Regions from separate parts of the Nonomuraea sp. NPDC005692 genome, predicted to be linked through region 1. Evidence: riboswitches for the same ligand, from Rfam matches in the RefSeq annotation. Region 1 holds a riboswitch; the other holds the start of a gene.
What was found. Region 1 has a riboswitch for cobalamin ahead of cobN (cobaltochelatase subunit CobN). Riboswitches for the same ligand answer to the same signal wherever they lie in the genome.
Positions count from the first base shown of each region.

Region 2: it holds a riboswitch for cobalamin, as region 1 does, so the genes downstream of both, ABZ459_RS50415 (ribonucleoside-diphosphate reductase subunit alpha) here and cobN (cobaltochelatase subunit CobN) in region 1, are expected to answer to the same signal.

Region 1 covers NZ_JBEXYU010000028.1:23,957-34,117, reverse strand. The annotation lists gene ABZ459_RS39280 (precorrin-8X methylmutase) at 1-220, opposite strand, end outside; gene cobG (precorrin-3B synthase) at 217-1,374, opposite strand; cobalamin riboswitch at 1,414-1,591, shown strand; gene cobN (cobaltochelatase subunit CobN) at 1,626-5,258, shown strand; gene ABZ459_RS39265 (cobyrinate a,c-diamide synthase) at 5,213-6,559, opposite strand; gene cobO (cob(I)yrinic acid a,c-diamide adenosyltransferase) at 6,568-7,170, opposite strand; gene ABZ459_RS39255 (VWA domain-containing protein) at 7,173-9,281, opposite strand; gene ABZ459_RS39250 (histidine phosphatase family protein) at 9,285-9,830, opposite strand; gene ABZ459_RS39245 (CbtA family protein) at 9,836-10,161, opposite strand, start outside.
Region 2 covers NZ_JBEXYU010000054.1:23,600-33,760, reverse strand. The annotation lists gene ABZ459_RS50430 (helix-turn-helix domain-containing protein) at 1-284, shown strand, start outside; gene ABZ459_RS50425 (hypothetical protein) at 301-1,275, opposite strand; gene ABZ459_RS50420 (alpha/beta hydrolase) at 1,384-2,340, opposite strand; cobalamin riboswitch at 2,550-2,755, shown strand; gene ABZ459_RS50415 (ribonucleoside-diphosphate reductase subunit alpha) at 2,884-5,289, shown strand; gene ABZ459_RS50410 (ribonucleotide-diphosphate reductase subunit beta) at 5,271-6,302, shown strand; gene ABZ459_RS50405 (DUF4287 domain-containing protein) at 6,361-6,657, opposite strand; gene ABZ459_RS50400 (acyl-CoA thioester hydrolase/BAAT C-terminal domain-containing protein) at 6,763-7,608, shown strand; gene ABZ459_RS50395 (GNAT family N-acetyltransferase) at 7,690-8,196, shown strand; gene ABZ459_RS50390 (alpha/beta hydrolase) at 8,330-9,046, shown strand; gene ABZ459_RS50385 (hypothetical protein) at 9,193-9,519, shown strand; gene ABZ459_RS50380 (hypothetical protein) at 9,546-10,161, shown strand, end outside.

The DNA of each region.
Region 1 (10,161 bases):
ACAACACCGGCGCACCGCCGCGCAGCGCCTCCCTGGCCCGCGCGACCACCTGCGGGGACCAGGCCAGGTCGGTCACGAGGTCGGTCATGCCGCACGCGTGGATCATGCGCACCGCCACCTGGGCGACCTCGGGCGGCAGGCCCGTGAGGTCGCTCTCGGCGCGGATGGTCGCGAACGAGCGCCGGTAGATCTCGGCACCGTCGCGGATGTAGTCGCTCACTCCTGGCGTTCCTCGTATCCCTTGATCGTCGCGATCATCTGGCGGACCGGGCCGCGAGGCAGGCCGCAGCGCCGCTCGCAACCGGCCCAATGGACGGGCGTGGCGGGTGCGCGGCCGAGGCCGCGCACCCATAGCCGGGCATCCGCCCGCACGTCGGCGAGCGCCTTCGCGCAGCCGGGACGGCCGGTGCAGGCGGTGACCCCGGCCCAGGGGGAGTCCGGGTCGGTGTCGAGCCCGATGGCGGCCAGCGCCCGCTCGACCCGGTCCGCCTCGCCGGGGGAGAGGTCCGGCAGGACGACGGTCCGCCAGGGTGTCAGGCGCACCGGCCGCCCGATGTCCGCGAGGGCTCCGGCCTGGGCGGACGTCAGACGGCCGAGCGGCACGAGGGCCTCGATCGCCACGCGGCCGTCCCGCTGCGCGATCCTGCCCGCGGACGGGCGGCGCGCGGCGGCCGGGGCGGGCGGTGCGTCCGTCCGGCCTGGTTGGCCGTCGCGCAGGCGGGCGGCGATCCTGACGGGGCCGTCCGGCAGCTCGCGGATGCGCCAGGCGCGCGGGCCGTCGGGGGACAGCTCGTCCAGGAACGCCTCGGCGGCGTCGATCATGAGCGGGACGGCCGCGTCCGGGGCGACGGTCAGCCCGGTGTCGGCGCCGGCGAGCAGCAGCCGTCCGGTCGCCACGTAGGTGACGTCCGCGCCGAGCCCGGCGACGTCCCGCGTGCCGTCGTCCAGGGCGAACAGGAAGCGCCCCGGCAGGGCGGCCAGCCGGGGCCGCGCGCACAGCGCCCGGTCCAGGGCGTCCGCCATCGCCAGCACGTCCAGCAGCCCGTCCGGCCCGCGCCCGCTCAGCGGCGAGGCCAGGATGTTGCGCACCCGCTCGTGCGCGGGCGACGGCAGCAGCCCGGCCGCCGCGATCCGCCCGGCGAAGACCTCGGGCGAGCGCAGCCCCCGCACCTGGACGTTCGCCCGCGACGTCAGCTCGATCACACCCGTTCCCAGCTCGTCCGCGCACCCGGCGAGCACGCGGAGCCGCGCGGCCGACACCGCGCCGCCGGGCAGGCGCACGCGGGCGAGCGGGCCGTCGGCGGCCTCGTGCACCTGGAGCGCCCCCGGACAGGCATCGGGACGCGTACGTCCAGAAGATTCACCTACGGGCACGAAGGGATCGTAACGCCACTTCTGGGACGGGTCGCTCCTGTCGTAAGCTTCGGCGTAGGCGATGGCAATGGGAGGAAGCCGGTGCGAAACCGGCGCGGTCCCGCCACTGTGACCGGGGAGCGAACCCCACCACGAGGCCACTGCCCGGAGACGGGTGGGAAGGCCGGGGTGAGCGTCGATCCGGGAGCCAGGAGACTCCTGCCGTCGTGTCACCCGCGACCGGGGCGAGGACCCCGAGGGAGGAATGCGCCGTGCCTGGCGACAGCCGTACCGTTCTGCTGCTCTCCACCTCCGACACCGATCTGCTGAGCGCTCGCGCCTGCGGCGCGGGCTACCGTCTGGGCAATCCCGCCCGGCTGACCGCCGAGGACGTCCCCGGCCTGACGGAGGGGACCGACCTCGTCGTGGTGCGCCTGCTGGGCGGGCGGCGGGCCTGGGCCGAAGGGCTCGACGCGCTGCTGGCCGGGCCGCGCCCGGTGGTGGTGCTGGGCGGGGAGCAGGCTCCCGACGCCGAGCTGATGGAGCTGTCCACGGTCAGCGGCGGGGTGTGCGCCGAGGCGCACGCCTACCTGGCCCATGGCGGCCCGGCCAACCTGGCCCAGCTGCACGCGTTCCTGTCCGACACCGTCCTGCTGACCGGGCACGGGTTCGAGCCGCCCGCCCCGGCCCCCACCTGGGGAAGGCTGGACCGCCCTGCCAGGACCACCGGCGGTCCCGTGGTGGGGGTGCTCTACTACCGGGCCCACCACATGGCCGGCAACACCGCCTTCGTCGAGGCGTTGTGCGACGCCGTCGAGGACGCGGGCGGGCAGGCGCTGCCGGTCTTCTGCTCGTCCCTGCGCGCGGCCGAGCCGGAGCTGCTGGACACGCTGCGCGCGGCGGACGCGCTGGTCGTCACGGTGCTGGCGGCAGGTGGCTCCCGTCCGGCCACCGCCGGAGCGGGCGGCGACGACGAGGCATGGGACGTCGGCGCGCTGGCCGAGCTCGACGTGCCGATCCTGCAGGGACTCTGCCTGACCACCACCCGGCAGGCATGGGAGGAGAACGACGACGGGCTGTCGCCGCTGGACGCCGCCTCCCAGGTCGCGATCCCGGAGTTCGACGGGCGGATCATCACGGTGCCGTTCTCGTTCAAGGAGATCGACCCCGACGGGCTGACCGTCTACGTCGCCGATCCCGAGCGGGCCGCCCGGGTGGCGGGCATCGCGGTGCGCCACGGCCTGCTGCGGCACACCCCTCCCGCCGAACGGCGGCTGGTGGTGATGTTGTCGGCGTACCCGACCAAGCACTCCCGCGTCGGCAACGCGGTCGGGCTGGACACCCCCGCGAGCACCGTCCGGCTGCTGGCCCGCCTCGCCGAGGCGGGTTACGACCTGGGCGACGGCTTCCCCGGCGTGGCCGACCAGGACGGCGACGCGCTCATCCACGCGCTGATCGCCGCCGGCGGCCAGGACCAGGACTGGCTGACCGAGGAGCACCTCGCGGGCAACCCGGTCCGCATCTCCGCCGCCTCCTACGAGCGGTGGTACCGGACGCTGCCCGCGGCCCTGCGCGAGGGGATGGAGCGCCACTGGGGGCCGCCGCCCGGAGAGTTGTTCGTGCACGAGGGTGACATCGTGCTGGCCGCGCTGCGGGCCGGGAACCTCGTGGTGATGGTGCAGCCGCCGCGCGGCTTCGGGGAGAACCCGATCGCCATCTACCACGACCCCGACCTGCCGCCCAGCCACCACTACCTGGCCGCCTACCGCTGGCTGTCGGCCGAGTTCGGCGCGCACGCGATGGTGCACGTCGGCAAGCACGGCAATCTGGAGTGGCTGCCCGGCAAGTCGGCGGGGATGTCCGCCGCGTGCGGCACCGACGCCGCCATCGGCGACCTGCCGCTGATCTACCCCTTCCTCGTCAACGACCCGGGGGAGGGCACGCAGGCCAAGCGGCGCGCGCACGCCGTGCTGGTGGACCACCTGGTGCCGCCGATGGCCCGCGCCGACACCTACGGCGACATCGCCCGGCTGGAGCAGCTGCTGGACGAGCACGCCACGATCGCCGCCATGGACCCCGCCAAGCTGCCCGCGATCCGGGCGCAGATCTGGACGCTGATCCAGGCCGCCCGGCTGGACCACGACCTCGGGCTGGCCGACCGGCCGCACGACAGCGAGTTCGACGACCTCATCCTGCACGTGGACGGCTGGCTGTGCGAGGTGAAGGACGCGCAGATCCGCGACGGCCTGCACGTCCTCGGCCAGGCGCCCACCGGCCAGGTGCGGGTGGACCTGGTGCTGGCCATGTTGCGCGCCCGGCAGATGTGGGGCGGCAGGGAGACGCTGCCCGGCCTGCGTGAGGCGCTCGGCCTGGCCGAGGACGGGACGGCGGGGCTGGGTGACGTGGACCGCGCGGAGACGACCGCCCGCGCCCTGGTCGAGGCCATGGAAGAGCACGCCTGGGCCCCGGAGGCCGCCCCGGGGGTCGCCCGCGCGGTGCTGGACGGGACGCCCGGTGTCGCTGCCACCTCGTCGGGCCGCGCACCCGGGGAACGGGTGGAGCTCGTGGCGCGCGTGCTGGGCTTCGCCGCCACCGAGATGGTGCCGCGCCTGGCCCGCACCACCGACGAGCTCGACCACGTCCTGCACGCCCTGGACGGCGGCTACGTGCCCGCCGGCCCCAGCGGCTCCCCGCTGCGCGGCCTGGTCAACGTGCTGCCGACCGGCCGCAACTTCTACTCCGTGGACCCGCGGGCGGTGCCCAGCCGCCTGGCCTGGGAGACCGGCCAGGCGATGGCGGAGTCGCTGCTGGAGCGCTACCGCGCCGACACCGGCGAGTGGCCGCGCTCGGTCGGGCTGTCGGTGTGGGGGACCAGCGCCATGCGCACGGCGGGCGACGACGTCGCCGAGGTGCTGGCCCTGCTCGGCGTCCGCCCCGAATGGGACGAGGCGTCGCGTCGCGTCATCCGCCTGGAGCCGATCCCGCTCGCCGAGCTGGGCCGCCCGCGCATCGACGTGACGGTCCGCATCAGCGGCTTCTTCCGCGACGCCTTCCCGCACGTGGTCGGCATGCTCGACGACGCCGTACGGCTGGTCGCGTCGCTGGCGGAGCCGGCCGGGGACAATTACGTCCGCGCCCACGTGGCCGCGACGGGCGGCGACGAACGCCTGGCCACGATGCGCGTCTTCGGCTCCGCGCCCGGCGCGTACGGGGCCGGGCTGCTGCCGCTCATCGACAGCCGCAACTGGCGCGACGACGCCGACCTGGCCGAGGTGTACGCCGTGTGGGGCGGCTACGCCTACGGCCGCGACCTCGACGGCGTCGCCGCCCGTCCCCAGATGGAGGACGCCTACCGCCGCATCGCCGTCGCCGCCAAGAACGTCGACACCCGCGAGCACGACATCGCCGACTCCGACGACTACTTCCAGTACCACGGCGGCATGATCGCCACCGTGCGCGCGCTCACCGGCAAGGCCCCGGCCGCCTACGTCGGCGACAGCACCCGTCCGGACGCCGTGCGCACCCGCACCCTGTCGGAGGAGACCTCACGGATCTTCCGCGCCAGGGTGGTCAACCCGCGCTGGCTGGCCGCCATGCGCCGCCACGGCTACAAGGGCGCCTTCGAGCTGGCCGCCACCGTCGACTACCTGTTCGGCTACGACGCCACCACCGGCGTGGTCGCCGACTGGATGTACGACAAGCTCACCGAGACGTACGTGCTCGACCCCGAGAACCAGGCGTTCATGGCCCGCTCGAACCCCTGGGCGCTGCACGGCATCGCCGAACGCCTCCTGGAGGCCGCCGAGCGCGGCATGTGGCAGCACCCCGACCCGGAGGTCCTGCGCGGCCTGCAGGAGGTCTACCTCAAGACCGAGGGCGACCTGGAGGACGACACCAGCCGCTGAGCCAGGCGCGGCGCGCCCGCCCAGTGAAGATGCAGGTAGGACGCGGTCACGCCGGGGTCGCCGTACCCGTCGTGGCCGCCGTCCCAGCGGAACAGCGGCTCACCCGCGTACGTGACGGCCGTCCGGTGGAACTCGTGCCCGCGCAGCCGCTCGCCCGCCCTGGTGAGCGGCGAGCGCCGCAGCGCGACGGCGTCCCGGTAGCCGAGCGTCAGCCGGGACGTCATCCGCGCCCGCCCGGGGACGCGCCCGCACATGCGCTGACCGTCCAGCTCGTCGCACAGGTACAGCAGGCCCGCGCACTCGGCGGCGATCGGGCCGGGGAAGGCGGCGACCTGCTGCCGCAGGGGCTCGTTGGCGGCCAGCTCGGCGGCGTACACCTCCGGGAAGCCGCCGCCGATCACGATCGCGCCGGTCCCGTCCGGCAGCCGCGCGTCGCGCAGCGGGTCGAAGACGGCCACCTCCGCCCCCGCCGCCCGCAGCAGCTCGACCTGCTCGGCGTAGCCGAAGGTGAACGCCGCCCCACCGGCCACGGCCACCACCGGCCGGCCGCGCGCCCCACCGGCCGTCTCCGGCCGGCCCCCCGTCGCGCCGGGCGCCGGCGGCGTCCAGGAGGGGCCGTCCAGCGGGGGAGCGGAGCGCGCCAGCCGCAGCAACGCGTCCAGGTCGCAGGAACGCGCCACCAACGCGGCCAGCCGGTCCACGGCGGCGACCGCCTCGGTCCGGCGCTCGGCGGCCGGCACCAGCCCCAGATGCCGGGAGGGCGTGGCCACGGCGTCGTCGCGGCGGATCGCCCCCAGCACCGGCACGCCCGCCGCCGCCAGCGCCGACCGGCACAGCTCCTCGTGCCGGTCGGAGCCCACCCGGTTGAGCACCACCCCGCCCACCCGCACGTCCGGGTCGAAGGTGGCGAACCCGTGCACCACCGCCGCCACCGACCTGCTCTGCCGGGCCGCGTCCACGACCAGCACCACCGGCGCGTCCAGCAGCGTCGCGACGTGCGCGGTCGAGGCGAAGCCGGTGTCCCCCCTGCCGTCGAACAGGCCCATCACGCCCTCGACCACCGCCACGTCGCACCCCGCCGCGCCGTGCAGGAACAGCGGGGCGACGAGCTCCTCCCCGACGAGCCACGGATCCAGATTGCGACCGGGACGGCCGGCGGCCAGCGCGTGATAGCCCGGGTCGATGTAGTCCGGCCCCACCTTGTGCGGCGAGACCCGCAGCCCGCGCGCCCGCAACGCCGCCATGAGCCCCGTGGCCACCGTCGTCTTGCCGCTGCCCGACGACGGCGCGGCGATCACCAGCCGGGGAACTACCACTCGATGCCCTTCTGTCCCTTCTGTCCGGCATCCATGGGGTGGCGTACCTTGCCCATCTCCGTCACCAGGTCGGCGACCTCGATCAGGCGTTCGGGCGCGTCCCTGCCGGTGATCACGACGTGCTGGCTGCCCGGCCGGTTCGTCAGCGCCTCCAGCACGTCGTCCAGATCCAGCCACCCCCACTTCAGCGGGTACGTGAACTCGTCCAGCACATAGAACCGGTACGTCTGCGCCGCCAGGTCGCGCTTGATCTGCTCCCAGCCCTCACGGGCGTCGGCCGCGTGGTCCTCCTCGCTGCCGGGCCGCTGGATCCACGACCAGCCCTCGCCCATCTTGTGCCAGGCCACCGGGCCGCCCTCGCCCGTCTCGCCGAGCACCTTGAGCGCCCGTTCCTCGCCGATGCGCCACTTGGCCGACTTCACGAACTGGAACACCCCGACCGGCCAGCCCTGGTTCCAGGCCCGCAACGCCATCCCGAAGGCGGCCGTGGACTTGCCCTTGCCCGGTCCGGTGTGCACCATCAGCAGCGGACGAGTCCGCCGCTGGCGCGTGGTCAGGCCGTCATCGGGCACGACAGCCGGCTTTCCCTGAGGCATGTTCAGACCGCCTTCCTGTGGTCACGGACGACCGAACCGAGATCGGCCAGAGAGTCGAGAGGCACGAGCCGCGCGCGCAGCCGGGCGGCCAGCCGGACGGCCAGGCCGAGCCTGACCGGCCCGCTCTCGCAATCCACGACCACCGACGCGGTGCCGGCCAGCAGCGCGGCGGCCCTGTCCACCTCACCACCGGCCGTGGCCCGTCCGTCGGTGACCAGCACCAGCAGCGGACGCCTGGCGGGGTCGCGCAGCCGTTCCACGCGCAGCACCTCCGCCGCGCGCACCAGCCCCGCCGCCAGCGGCGTGCGCCCGCCGGTGGGCAGGGAGCGCAGCCGGGCCGCGCCCGCCTCCACCGACGAGGTGGGCGGCAGCGCCACCTCAGCGCCGGCGCCCCGGAAGGTGATCAGTCCTACCTTGTCCCGCCGCTGGTAGGCGTCGAGGAGCAGGCTGAGCACGGCCGTCTTGACCGCGGTCATGCGCTTGCGCGCCGCCATCGAGCCGCTCGCGTCCACCACGAAGAGCACGAGGTTGCCCTCCCTGCCCTCGCGCACCACCTCGCGCAGGTCGTCGCCGCGCAGCACCAGCCCGGGGCCCCTGTGGCCGCGTTCCCGCTGGTGGGGCGCCGCTGCCAGCAGCGTCGCGGGCACATGGAGGTCGCGTACGGGGCCGTGCGGGCGGCGCGCGCCGGCGCTCCGGCCGCGCCGGGTCCGGGACCGCGACCGCCGTCCCACCGCTCCCTCGCCGACCCCCGGCACCTCGAGCAGTGGCACCCGGTACGGCGCAGCCACGCCCGCCACCTGCGAGGCCGCCTGGGGCCCCGCCGCCTGGGAGGCCGCCGCGCCCATGTCCGGCGCCGTGTCCGGAGCGGGCTCCCCGGCCACCGGTGGCGCGTCCGCACCGGCGGCGGACGACGGCGGGTCGGCGGCGGCCGTCCGGCCATCGGCCTGGGGCTCGGCGCCGGTCGGCCGGTCCCGCGTGCCCGGTCCGGAGCCGTCGCCCGGTGGCGGCGTTCCCGCAGGTCCGCCGGCACCGCCGGGCCCGGGGGCGTCGGGACCGCCGTCGGGACCGCCGTCGGGACCGCCGTCCGGGTCGTCGTCGCCGGACGTGCGTTCCAGCAGCTCATCGAGCAGCGCCTCGTCCAGCCCAGGAGCGTCGAACGGATCCCGCCGCCTGCGATGCGGCAGCGACAGCCGGGCCGCGGCCCGCACGTCCTCGGTCGTCACCGTGTCGCGGCCCTGCCAGGCGGCGTGGGCGATCGCCGCGTTCGCCGTCACCAGGTCGGCACGCAGGCCGTCCACCTCGAAGGCCGCGCACACCGTCGCAATCTGCCGCAGCCGGGCGTCCGGCAACCGCACGCCCGGAACCCGGGACCGCGTGGCGGCGATCCGGGCCGACAGCGCCGATTCCTCCCCGGCCCATCGATCCGCGAACGCCGTCGCGTCCGCCTCGAAGGCCAGCCGCCGTCGCACCACCTCGGCGCGCTCCCCGGGGTCGCGGGACGCCCTGACCTCGACCGTCAGCCCGAACCTGTCCAGAAGTTGCGGACGCAGCTCGCCCTCCTCCGGGTTCATGGTGCCCACCAGCAGGAAGCGGGCGGCGTGGCGCACCGACACCGACTCGCGCTCGACGTAACACGTGCCCAGTGCGGCCGCGTCGAGCAGCAGGTCCACGAGGTGGTCGTGCAGGAGGTTCACCTCGTCCACGTACAGGACGCCGCGGTGGGCGGCCGCCAGCAGCCCCGGCTCGAACGCCTTCACCCCCTCCGTCAGCGCCCGCTCCACGTCGAGGGAGCCGGCCAGCCGGTCCTCCGACGCGCCGACCGGCAGCTCCACCAGGGCGGCCGGCCGTTCCGCCCCCTCGCCGCCGGGCTCGTGCGGCCCGTCCGGACACTCCGGATCGGGTACGGCGGGATCGCAGGCGAACCGGCAGCCGGGCACCACGGCCACCGTCGGCAACTGGGCCGCCAGCGCCCGCACGATCGTGGACTTCGCCGTACCCTTCTCGCCGCGTACGAGCACCCCGCCCACGCGGGGCGACACCGCGTTCAGCACCAGCGCCAGTTTCAGGTCGTCGAGCCCGACGACGGCGCTGAACGGATAGGTGACGATCAAGACTCAGGCCTTCCGGTTGACGTGGACCACCCGCCAGCCGTCCCGCGCGACGGTCAGCTCGGTGGTGGACAGTGGAGCCAGGTCGAAACGGGCCGCGCGCAGCGGATCCAGCCCCAGGACATGGCCGAGCGCCGCTCTGATGGCGCCCGCGCCGCAGACCACGACGGCTCGCGGCTCGTCCCGTACCGAATCGAGCCAGCGGGCCACCCTGGCGGCGAGCGCGCTCAGTGACTCACCGCCGTGCGGAGCGGCGTGCGGGTCGGCCAGCCAGCTCGCCAGCGCGTCCGGCTCCTCCAGCGCGACCCGCCCGTACGGCAGGCCCCGCCACCGGCCGCAGTCCGCCTCCGCCAGGGCGGAGGTCTCGCGTGCCGCCAGCCCCATGGCGGCGGCCGTCTGCCGCGCGGCCCTGCCGGGAGCGGCCCAGGCCGCCGACGCCTCGACGGGCCGTGACGCGGCGGCCCTGGTCAGGCTCGCCGCGTCGGCGTCCTCATCGGCGGGAAAGCAGCCGGCCCGCATCCCCGGTGTCGTGGCATGCCGGACGAACAGCACCTTGCTCAGCTCGGCGCCGCGACCAGCGGATGAGCCGCCGCGCGTCGCTCCGCCCGGTCGCTCGCCCAGCCGAACAGCACGCCGAACACCGCCCAGAAGACGAGCTGCGTGCCGATCGAGGCGAGCCGGAACTCCCACAGCAGCGTGGCGGGGAAGCCCTCGGGCACCTCGTCGACCGCCGGCAGCAACCACCACGCGGCGACGACGGGCACGAGGAACGCGACCGCCGCCGCCGTCCAGCGCGCCCACGGGTCGCCGTCGACCCGGCGGGCCGTCGCCACCGCGATCGCCGTCGCCGCCAGCCCGACGAGGATCATCACCACGTAGAGCA
Region 2 (10,161 bases), on a different contig from region 1:
CGATGGTCGACCTGCTGGACGAGCACATCTCACTCGTCCTGGGCGCCGAGCAGGGCGCGCTGCGGTACGCCACCGGCGCCTACGGGTTCTGGCGGGCGCACGTGCGGGTGCTGCTGGCGCAGGCGGGCGTCCCCGAGGCCGAGGCGCTGGCCGACATCCTGCTCGCCCCGCTGGGCCCCGAGGTCTACGCCGAGCAGCGCAGGCGCGGGCTCACCCCCGAGCAGATCACCGCCGCCCTGGCCCGGCTGGCGCACGGCATCGTCGACCGGGAGGCCGGGCGCTGACCGCACCGGCGGCGGCTCACCCCCAGGCCGCCGCCTTGTCGTACGGGTCGACGTTCCTGAAGGCCATCCCGACGATCTCCTCGACGTCGTCGTCGCCGTAGGCGCCGGGCAGGGCGAGGCCGAGGCGTTCGAACAGCGCCCGCACCTCCTCGACCGTGGGCGAGAACGACAACGTCACGTCCTCGGCGTCCCTGAGGTTCAGCGGGCGCGCCTGGCGGAGGCTGGCGTGCAGCTCGGTGGCCCAGCAGTCGAGGGCGAGCGCGTTCCCGGTGATGACGGTGGCGGGGAAGCCGGGCCCCCGCTGTGTGATGAACATGTGGCGGGAGGACAGCTCGTAGCGGAACGTCGAGGCGATCGAGGAGAACCCGATCTCGATGTCCAGGAGCTCGTAACGCTGGTGATGCCAGCAGGCGGACAGCACGGTCGCGTAAAGCTCCCTGCGGGTGCCGTCGCCGGTCCAGGTCAGCTCCGGGCTGTCGTCGTCCAGCGCCAGGCTCCGGTGCAGGCGGACGAACCGCTCGCACAGCGCGAGGTCGTCCGGGTCCAGGATCTCCAGCCGGACCAGCAGCGCCCGGCGTCCCTGACGGGCCTTGGCCAGGCATTCCGGCAGCGTCACCGCCCGCACGTACGCGCCGGTCGAGCCCTTGAAGATCCACCGGTCGGTGTCCCCGCGGGCCTCCGCCAGCACTCGGTTGAACTCCTCGCCCCGCACCAGCCGGACCGCCGACTGCTCCTGGAGCAGGGACGGCAGCAGGTCGAGCTTGCGATCGGCGGCGAGCACGGCCCGCTCCACGGCGTTCTCCGCCGACTGCGCCCGCGTCCGGCTGCGCAGCATGACGAACGCGAGCACCGCCAGCGTGGCCACGGTGGCGTTGCTGACGGCCTCCGCGGTGGCGATGCCCGCGACGTCCAGGACGCTCACGACGACCGCCACCGACAGGGCGACGAGGATGTCGACGTTGACGCCGATCCAGGCGAGGATGCGCTTCACTGACCGTCCCATCACGAGGGGCCACGGGGTGACACCCCGAATCATGAAGCAGAACCCGGCGGCACGCGAGGGGCCGGCCCGTCCCGCCGGCCCGCTCCGGTCGCGGGGTTACGCGGTGAGGGCGTCGTGGAGGAAGCGGCGGATGTCCGCCCGCGCGTCCTCGGCCTGGGGGGCCAGGACCGGCATGCTGAGGAAGGCGTGCCCGGCCCCCGGGTACTCGGCCAGGCGGGCGGGGGTGCCGGCGGCCCGCAGCGCCTCGGCGTAGCGGCGGCCGTGGTCGGCGATCGGGTCGTGGGTCGGCACCGCCACGAGCGCCGGGGCCAGCCCGCCCAGGTCGTCGGCGTGCAGCGGGGAGAGCGCGCGGGCGTCCGTTCCCTCGGGCACGGCGAGCCGGTGGAACAACCGCAACACCGGCACGCTGAGCGTCGGGGTGTCGGCGTACTGGGTCATCGAGGGATGGTCGAACATCGTCCCGGCCACCTCCACGGCGGGGTTGACCAGGACCTGGGCCTTCAGGGGCAGGCCGGCGTCGCGTGCCCTGATCGCCGCCAGGGCGCAGATCAGGCCGCCGCAGCTCTCGCCGAACAGGACGGCCCGCGCCGGGTCGACTCCCCACTGCGCGGCGTTGTCCAGCACGTGCCGGAGCACGTCCCAGCCGTCGTCGGCGGCGGCGGCCAGCGGCGTGCGCCAGTCGAGGAGGCGGTGGTCCACCGAGATCACGACGGCCGGCAGGTGGGCGGCGAGGTGGCTGTTGACCCAGTCGCTCTGCGGCGCCGTGCCGACGAAGCCGCCGCCGTGCACGTGGAGCACGAGCGGCAGCGCGTCCCCGCCGCCCGGCCCGGCCACGGCTCGCGGCCGGTGGACCCGGACGGGGACGTCGCGGCCGGGCAGCGCCACCGTCCGCCAGTCGATGGTGGCGCCGGGGTCCGGCCGGCCGGTGATCGCCTGCGCCTCGACGGAGGCGCGCAGCCGGTTCTCCGCCTCGACGTAGGCGGCCAGTTCGGCGGCGGTGACGTTGTCCCAGTCCGGCGTGACCGGACGCAGGCCGGTGGAGGTCTCGCTCATGGTCGTCCCCTCAGGTTTTCGCTACTTGAAGTTTCGATACCTAAGGTAGCGAAAACGTGGCATCACGGGCTTGTGACGTCGATCACATCCGTCCGCCCGCGGGCCCGCGAACAGGACGGCCTGGCCGGCCTCGCGGCGGGCGAGGGGGTCGGAGTGTGGGTTCTTCGTAACACGACATGTTGGGTGTGACTTTTTGATCCGCCCTATATATGGTGTCTCCCGCAGCCGGTTCGGTCGCCCCGCCAGGGCGGCCGAGGCAAGAGGGAACCCGGTGGAAATCCGGGACTGCCCCGCAGCGGTGAGTGGGAACGACCGCCGTCAGACGCACTGGGCCGAAGGCCCGGGAAGCGACGGCCAGTAGGCAGCGACAGCATGCCCATGAGTCCGAAGACCTGCCGGCGCGCCGCGCGCGATCATGCGTGCGCGGCTGCTCCGAGGCCGCGCGGGACGGTGGACGGCACTGGCGAGAGGGCTGTGGCGCCTCGCCGTCCGCCTCCTGCGCGCGTTCTCGGCGACTGACCGAGTTCACGAGGGGAGAGCGCAGTGACGGTCACAGGGGACCCGATGACGGACCTGGCCGGGACGGCGCGGGCGGACGCCGACAGGTCCGCGCCGCGGCGCGTCCAGATGCAGGTGCGCAAGCGCAACGGCACCGCGGAGCCGGTCGACGTCAACAAGATCGTACGTGCGGTGGAGCACTGGGCGACCGATCTGACGGACATCGACCCGATGCGGGTGGCCACCAAGACGATCAGCGGCCTCTACGACGGGGCCACCACCGCCGAGCTGGACCGGCTGTCCATCCAGACGGCCGCCGAGATGATCGGCGAGGAGCCGCAGTACTCGCGCTTGGCCGCGCGGCTGCTGTCGGGCTACATCGACAAGGAGGTCCGCGGGCAGGGCGTGGCCTCCTTCAGCCAGGCGATCCGGCTGGGCCACGCCGAGGGGCTCGTCGGCGACGAGACCGCCGAGTTCGTCAACGCCAACGCCCGCAAGCTCGACGACGCCGTCGACGTCACCGCCGACCTGCGGTTCGAGTACTTCGGGCTGCGCACGGTCTATGACCGTTACCTGCTGCGCCACCCGTCCACCCGGCTGGTGGTGGAGACGCCGCAGTACTGGCTGCTGCGCGTGGCCTGCGGGCTGGCCGAGACGCCCGCCGAGGCCGTCGGCTTCTACCGGCTCATGTCGTCGCTGGCCTATCTGCCCAGCTCGCCGACGCTGTTCAACTCCGGCACCCGGCACACCCAGATGTCCTCCTGCTACCTGGTCGACTCGCCCCGTGACGAGATCGGCTCCATCTACGACCGTTACGCCCAGGTGGCGCAGCTGTCGAAGTTCGCCGGCGGGATCGGCATCTCCTGGTCGCGGGTGCGCTCCCGGGGCGCGCTGATCCGCGGCACGAACGGGCACTCCAACGGCATCGTCCCGTGGCTGCGCACGCTCGACGCGTCGGTGGCCGCCGTCAACCAGGGCGGCCGGCGCAAGGGCGCCGCCTGCGTCTACCTGGAGCCCTGGCATCCGGACGTCGAGGAGTTCCTGGAGCTGCGCGACAACACCGGCGAGGACGCCCGCCGCACCCACAACCTCAACCTGGCCAACTGGATCCCCGACGAGTTCATGCGCCGCGTCGAGGCCGACGGCACCTGGTCGCTGTTCGACCCCGACGAGGTCCCGGAGCTGCCCGACCTGTGGGGCGAGGCGTTCGAGGAGGCCTACCGCGCCGCCGAGCGCGACGGCCGGTACGTCCGGCAGGTCAAGGCCCGCGACCTGTACGCCAAGATGATGCGCACCCTCGCCCAGACCGGCAACGGCTGGATGACCTTCAAGGACGCCGCCAACCGGCTGTGCAACCAGGCGGCCGAGCCCGGCAACGTGGTGCACCTGTCCAACCTGTGCACCGAGATCGTCGAGGTGTCCAGCGACGCCGAGACCGCGGTCTGCAACCTGGGCTCGGTCAACCTCGCCGCCCATCTGACGGGCGCCGGGCCCGACGGCGGCATCGACTGGGAGCGGCTGCGCGCCACCGTCCGCACCGCGGTCACCTTCCTCGACCGGGTGATCGACATCAACTACTACCCGAGCGAGCAGGCCGCGGCCAGCAACCCGCGCTGGCGCCCGGTCGGCCTCGGCGTGATGGGGCTGCAGGACGTCTTCTTCGCCCTGCGCCTGCCGTTCGACTCGGCCGAGGCCAAGGAGCTGTCCACCCGGATCGCCGAGGAGATCTACCTGTCGGCGCTGGAGACCTCCGCCGGCCTGGCCGAGCGCTTCGGCGCCCACCCCGCCTACGACCAGACGTGGGCGGCGCGCGGCCGGCTCCAGCACGACCTGTGGGGCGAGAGCGGCACCCAGGCCGAGCGCTGGGACGCGGTCCGCGAGCGCATCGCCGCCCACGGCCTGCGCAACTCGCTGCTGATCGCGATCGCGCCGACCGCCACCATCGCCTCGATCGTCGGCTGCTACGAGTGCATCGAGCCGCAGGTGTCCAACCTGTTCAAGCGCGAGACCCTGAGCGGGGAGTTCCTGCAGATCAACAACGCGCTGGTGGCCGAGCTCAAGTCGCGCGGCCTGTGGGACGAGCGCGTCCGGGCGGCCATCAAGCAGGCCGAGGGCTCGGTGCAGGGCATCGCCGAGCTGCCGGAGGACGTGCGCCGGCTGTTCCGCACCGCCTGGGAGCTGCCGCAGCGCGCCCTGATCGACATGGCCGCCGCGCGCTCGCCGTTCATCGACCAGAGTCAGTCGCTCAACCTGTTCATGAGCGCGCCGACGATCGACAAGCTCTCCTCGATGTACCTGTACGCCTGGAAGTCCGGCCTGAAGACCACCTACTACCTGCGCTCGCGACCGGCCACCCGCATCCAGCAGGCCACCGTGCCCCTGGTGAACAAGTCCGAGGAAGCCCTGGTCTGCTCCCTGGAGAACCCCGAGTCGTGCGAAGCCTGCCAGTGACCCCCGAGGAGAACCCGATGTTGCTCGACCCGGGCATGAGCCTGACCCTGCGGCCCATGCGCTACCCCCTGTTCTTCGACCGCTACCGTGACGCGATCAAGAACACCTGGACGGTCGAGGAGGTGGACCTGCACTCCGACCTGAAGGACCTGTCCAGGCTGTCGGCGGCCGAGCGCCACCTGGTCAGCCGCCTGGTCGCCTTCTTCGCCACCGGCGACACGATCGTGGCCAACAACCTGGTGCTCAACCTCTACCAGCACGTCAACGCCCCCGAGGCGCGCCTGTACCTGAGCAGGCAGCTGTTCGAGGAGGCGGTGCACGTCCAGTTCTACCTGAACCTGCTGGACACGTACGTGCCGGACGAGGAGGAGCGGTTCGCGGCGTTCGCGGCGGTGGAGAACATCCCCTCCATCCGGCGCAAGGCCGAGTTCTGCTTCCGCTGGATCGACTCCATCGGCAGCCTCCAGCGGCTGGAGACCCGCGACGACCGGCGGGCGTTCCTGCTCAACCTCATCTGCTTCGCCGCCTGCATCGAGGGCCTGTTCTTCTACGGCGCGTTCGCCTACGTCTACTTCCTGCGCTCGCGCGGCCTGCTGAACGGGCTGGCCTCGGGCACCAACTGGGTCTTCCGCGACGAGTCCATGCACATGGCCTTCGCCTTCGACGTGGTGGACGTCGTCCGGCAGGAGGAGCCGGACCTCTTCGACGAGGAGATGGCCCGCCAGGTCAGGGAGATGCTGGCCGAGGCGGTCGACTGCGAGGCGCAGTTCGCCGAGGACCTGCTCGGGCAGGGCGTGCCGGGCATGTCGACCACGGACATGCGCTCGTACCTGGAGCACGTGGCCGACCGGCGGCTGGCCCAGCTCGGCATCGAGCCGCTGTACGGGTCGAAGAACCCGTTCGCGTTCATGGAGCTGCAGGACGTGCAGGAGTTGTCGAACTTCTTCGAGCGGCGGGTGTCGGCGTACCAGGTGGGGGTGACCGGCTCGGTCAGCTTCGACGCCGACTTCTGACCCTTAAAGATCTACAATGTAAAGCCGCCCGGCGGGGGCGAACCCCCGCCGGCCCGGGTCAGGCGGGCTCGGGGCGGTTGTCCTTGCCGTCCAGCCAGAGGACGTCGGACTCGTCGCGGTGGGAACCGGTGGTGCCGACGTGCTTGGCGTCGATCTGCGCACCCTTCTTGATCACGTGGACGAGGGCCATGGCGTGGCCGCGTCCGAGGTCGTAGTCCTGCTTGAGCCAGTCGATGATCGTCCCGGCCTTGGTGGACGGGGCGTCGAAGCCGCGCTCCTCGGCCAGGGCGATGAACTCACGGGGGGTCAGCCCGGTCTTGCCTTCGATGTTGTCCAGGTAGGCCTGGAAGGACATGGTGTTCTCCGCTTCTCATGGGGTGTTGCCGCCATGATGCACCATTTCGATGGGCGCACCGTCTCAGTAGAATGCCGTTCCGCCGAGTGCCGAGGGGTGACGGTGATGGACGAGCGCGAACTGACCTCCCCGTGGGAAGGCGTCCTGGTCACACCGGGCCCGGCCGTCCGTACGGGGGTGCTCGTGCTGGCGGGGTCGAGCGGGCGGATCGAACGGGACAGGGCCCGCCTGCTGGCAGCGGAGGGGGTGACCGCGCTGTCGATCCGGTGGTTCGGCGGTCCTGGGCAGCCGCCCGGCATCTGCGAGATCCCGCTGGAGACGTTCGTGTCGGCCGTCGACCTGCTGGAGTCCACCGGCGTCCGGCGGGTCTGCGTGCTGGGCATGTCGAAGGGGGCCGAGGCCGCGCTGCTGACCGCCGTCCGGGATCGGCGGATCGGCGGGGTGGTGGCGCTGTCGCCGACCTCGGTCGTGTGGGGCAACGTCGGGCCGGGGCCGGACGGGGAGAAACGTCCCTACCGGTCGTCCTGGACGTGGAAGGGGCGGCCGCTGCCGTTCGTCCCGTACGACGACGACTGGGCCGAGGCCGAGCCCGAGCACGGCCCGCTGGCACTGCGCGAACTGTACGAGCTCAGCGAGCGCACGTTCGCCGGCCTGTTGCCGGCCGCGGAGATCCCCATCGAGGCGGCGGCGGCCGACGTGCTGCTGGTGGCGGGCGGGGACGACGCCATGTGGCCGTCGGTGCCGTTCGCCGGGCGGCTGGCCGCCCGCCGTCGTGCCGCCGGCCGCACGGTCCGGGTGGTCAGCCGGGCCGAGGCCGGTCATCGTCCGCGCCTGCCGGGGGAGGGGCCCGCCCCCGAGTCGCCGGACTTCCTCTACGGGGGCGACCCGGTCGCCGACGCCAGGCTCGGAGCCGACGCCTGGCCGCACATCCTCGACCTGCTGCACGGCTGACGCCCGCGAACCCAAGCAGTGATCGTCTTGTGCTAGTTTCTACCTTTCGGCCGGATGTTGCATCCGGCCGAGAGTGCTTGTATGACCATCTCTCAGGCAAGCGTGCGGCCCGTCGAGGCCGCGGACCATCCCACCGTCGAACGCCTCTGGCTCATGTTCCGCCACGACATGGCGGACTTCCAGGGCGGGCTGCCCGACCCCGACGGCAGCTACCACGGCGACCGCCTGCGTACCGCTCTCGAGGACGACGACTGGGCGGCCTACCTGTTCACCAGCGGTGACCGGCCGGCCGGGTTCGCGTTCGTCCGTGCGGTGTCCTCCCCGGTCCGGGTGCTGAACAGCTTCTTCGTCGTACGCGGGGCACGCCGGTCCGGGATCGGGCTGCGGGTCGTCCGGGAGGTGATCTCCCGGCATCCCGGGCCGTGGCGGATCGCCTTCCAGGACGCCAACACGGCGGGCGTGGCGTTCTGGCGGCGCGTAGCCACGGAGTTCGCCGGTGACGCGTGGACGGAGGAGCGCCTTCCCGTCCCGAACCGCCCGGACGTCACGCCGGACGTGTGGATCTCCTTCACCGCAGCCGAAATCTGATGGTGTGGTACGTTTCTGCAACGCATCGAACTGAGGAGGTGAGACCGATCAACGTTGTGACAGGTCGGGGCTCCCTCACGCGCATCGCCTAGGGAGCGCCCGCACAAGGCATCCCGAAAGGCGCAAGACGCGCATGCGTTTCATCTCCCGGACGTCGGCCGGCGGCGTCATCGAACGATCCTTCACCCTCGGCGAGATCCCCGGCGTCCTGTGGACCCCGCAGGACGCCGAGCCCCGCGGCCTGGTCCTGATCGGGCACGGCGGCGGGCAGCACAAGCAGGCCCCGGGCGTCGTGGGACGCGCGCACCGGCTGGCGGCCGAACGCGGCTTCGCGGCGGCGGCCATCGACGCGCCGGCCCACGGCGACCGGCCCGGAAGCGCCGAACACGAGCGGATCATCGCCGCGATGCGGGAGCGGATGGCCGGCGCGGGCGACCCCACCCCGCTGCTGGCCGAGCTGCACACGCTGCTGGCCGCCCAGACCGTGCCGGAGTGGCGGTCGGTCCTGGACGCGCTCGGCGACCAGGGGCCCGTGGGTTACTGGGGTGTGTCGCTGGGCTGTGCCCTGGGGATCCCGCTGGTGGCCGCCGAGCCGCGGATCGGCGCGGCGGTGCTGGGGCTGAGCGGCACCTCGCCGGACTCGGCCCAGGCCGCCGCCGGGATCACCGTCCCGGTGCGGTTCCTGCTGCAGTGGGACGACGAACGGGTGCCGCGGGCCGAGGCCCTGGCCCTGTTCGACGCCCTGGCCTCGGCCGAGAAGACCCTGCACGCCAACCCCGGCAAGCACGCCGACGTGCCGGACTTCGAGATCGACAGCGCCCTGCGTTTCCTCGCCGACCGGCTGGGCTGAGGCCGCCGCCGGCCGGGAGGTCGTCCCGGCCGGTCCGCCGCCGGTGAGTACGGGGGCGCGCGGCTGAGCACGTGCGTGCTCACGACAGGGGGCCCGCGGCGCGGCCACCATCGTGGTGCAGGAAGACCACGGCATGGAGGTGGGCGATGCACGACGAGCAGAACGGCGGCCGGGAGCCGTCCGTCGGCAGGAGAGGGCTGCTGCGGCTGACCGGGGCGGCCGCGGTGGTCACGACGGCGGCGATGGTCCTGCCGTCCGGGCGGGCCGCGGCGGCGACGCCGGCCGGAGAAGGGCAGACAGCGCCGGGACAGGGTCAGGGGGCCGCCGGCTCCGAGGCGCGGGACCGGGACTGGCGGTTGCGCGCCGAGCAGCTCCGCGCCAACGGCGACAGCCTCCAGCGCAGCGCCGAGCTGACCAGGCAGAGCCTGGCCGGCCAGACGGCCCTGCGCATCCCGGCCGGACCACCCCGCTGACCACAGCCGACAAAGGAGGACGGACCATGACGTTTTTCGCAAGGGTCGGCTGGACGTGGGAGGCCGGTGGCGCGGTCCTGGGCGCCCCCACACTCGCCCCCGCCGTGCACGACCTGACCACCGGTCACCTGGCGCTGCGGATGGCGACCAACCGCGGCGCGCCTTCCACCGCGGACCAGATCACCTCGCTGGGTGCGTTGATCGGCGTCCCGCGCAACGAGAACGGGCGCATCGACGGGCCCTCGGTGGCCCAGGTCGGGGCGACGTTCCGGCTGGACCCCGACTCCCGCTTCCACGTCGAGAGGTCGTGGAACTCCTCCGAGCTGTCGGTGACCCTCGCCATCAGCCTGGAGGACCTCACGGCGGGCACCGTCGTCACCGGGCCGGAGTTCGTCATCGCCCGGGACTCGGGGTTCAACGTGGGGGAGAACAAGCTGCTGTTCAGCAACCCGGCGCCGGGCGGGTCGGCGGCGGTCAGCGGCGACTTCGCCTGCGCCGCCCGCCACGACTACCGGGCCTGGATCGACCTGCACGCCCGCGTCAGCGGCGCGGGGTTCGGCGGGAGCGGCGGGTCGGGGGCCGACCTGATCGCCGGCGTCGTCGCGCCCACGCTCTCCTTCCTGTGGTACTTCACGCCGTTGC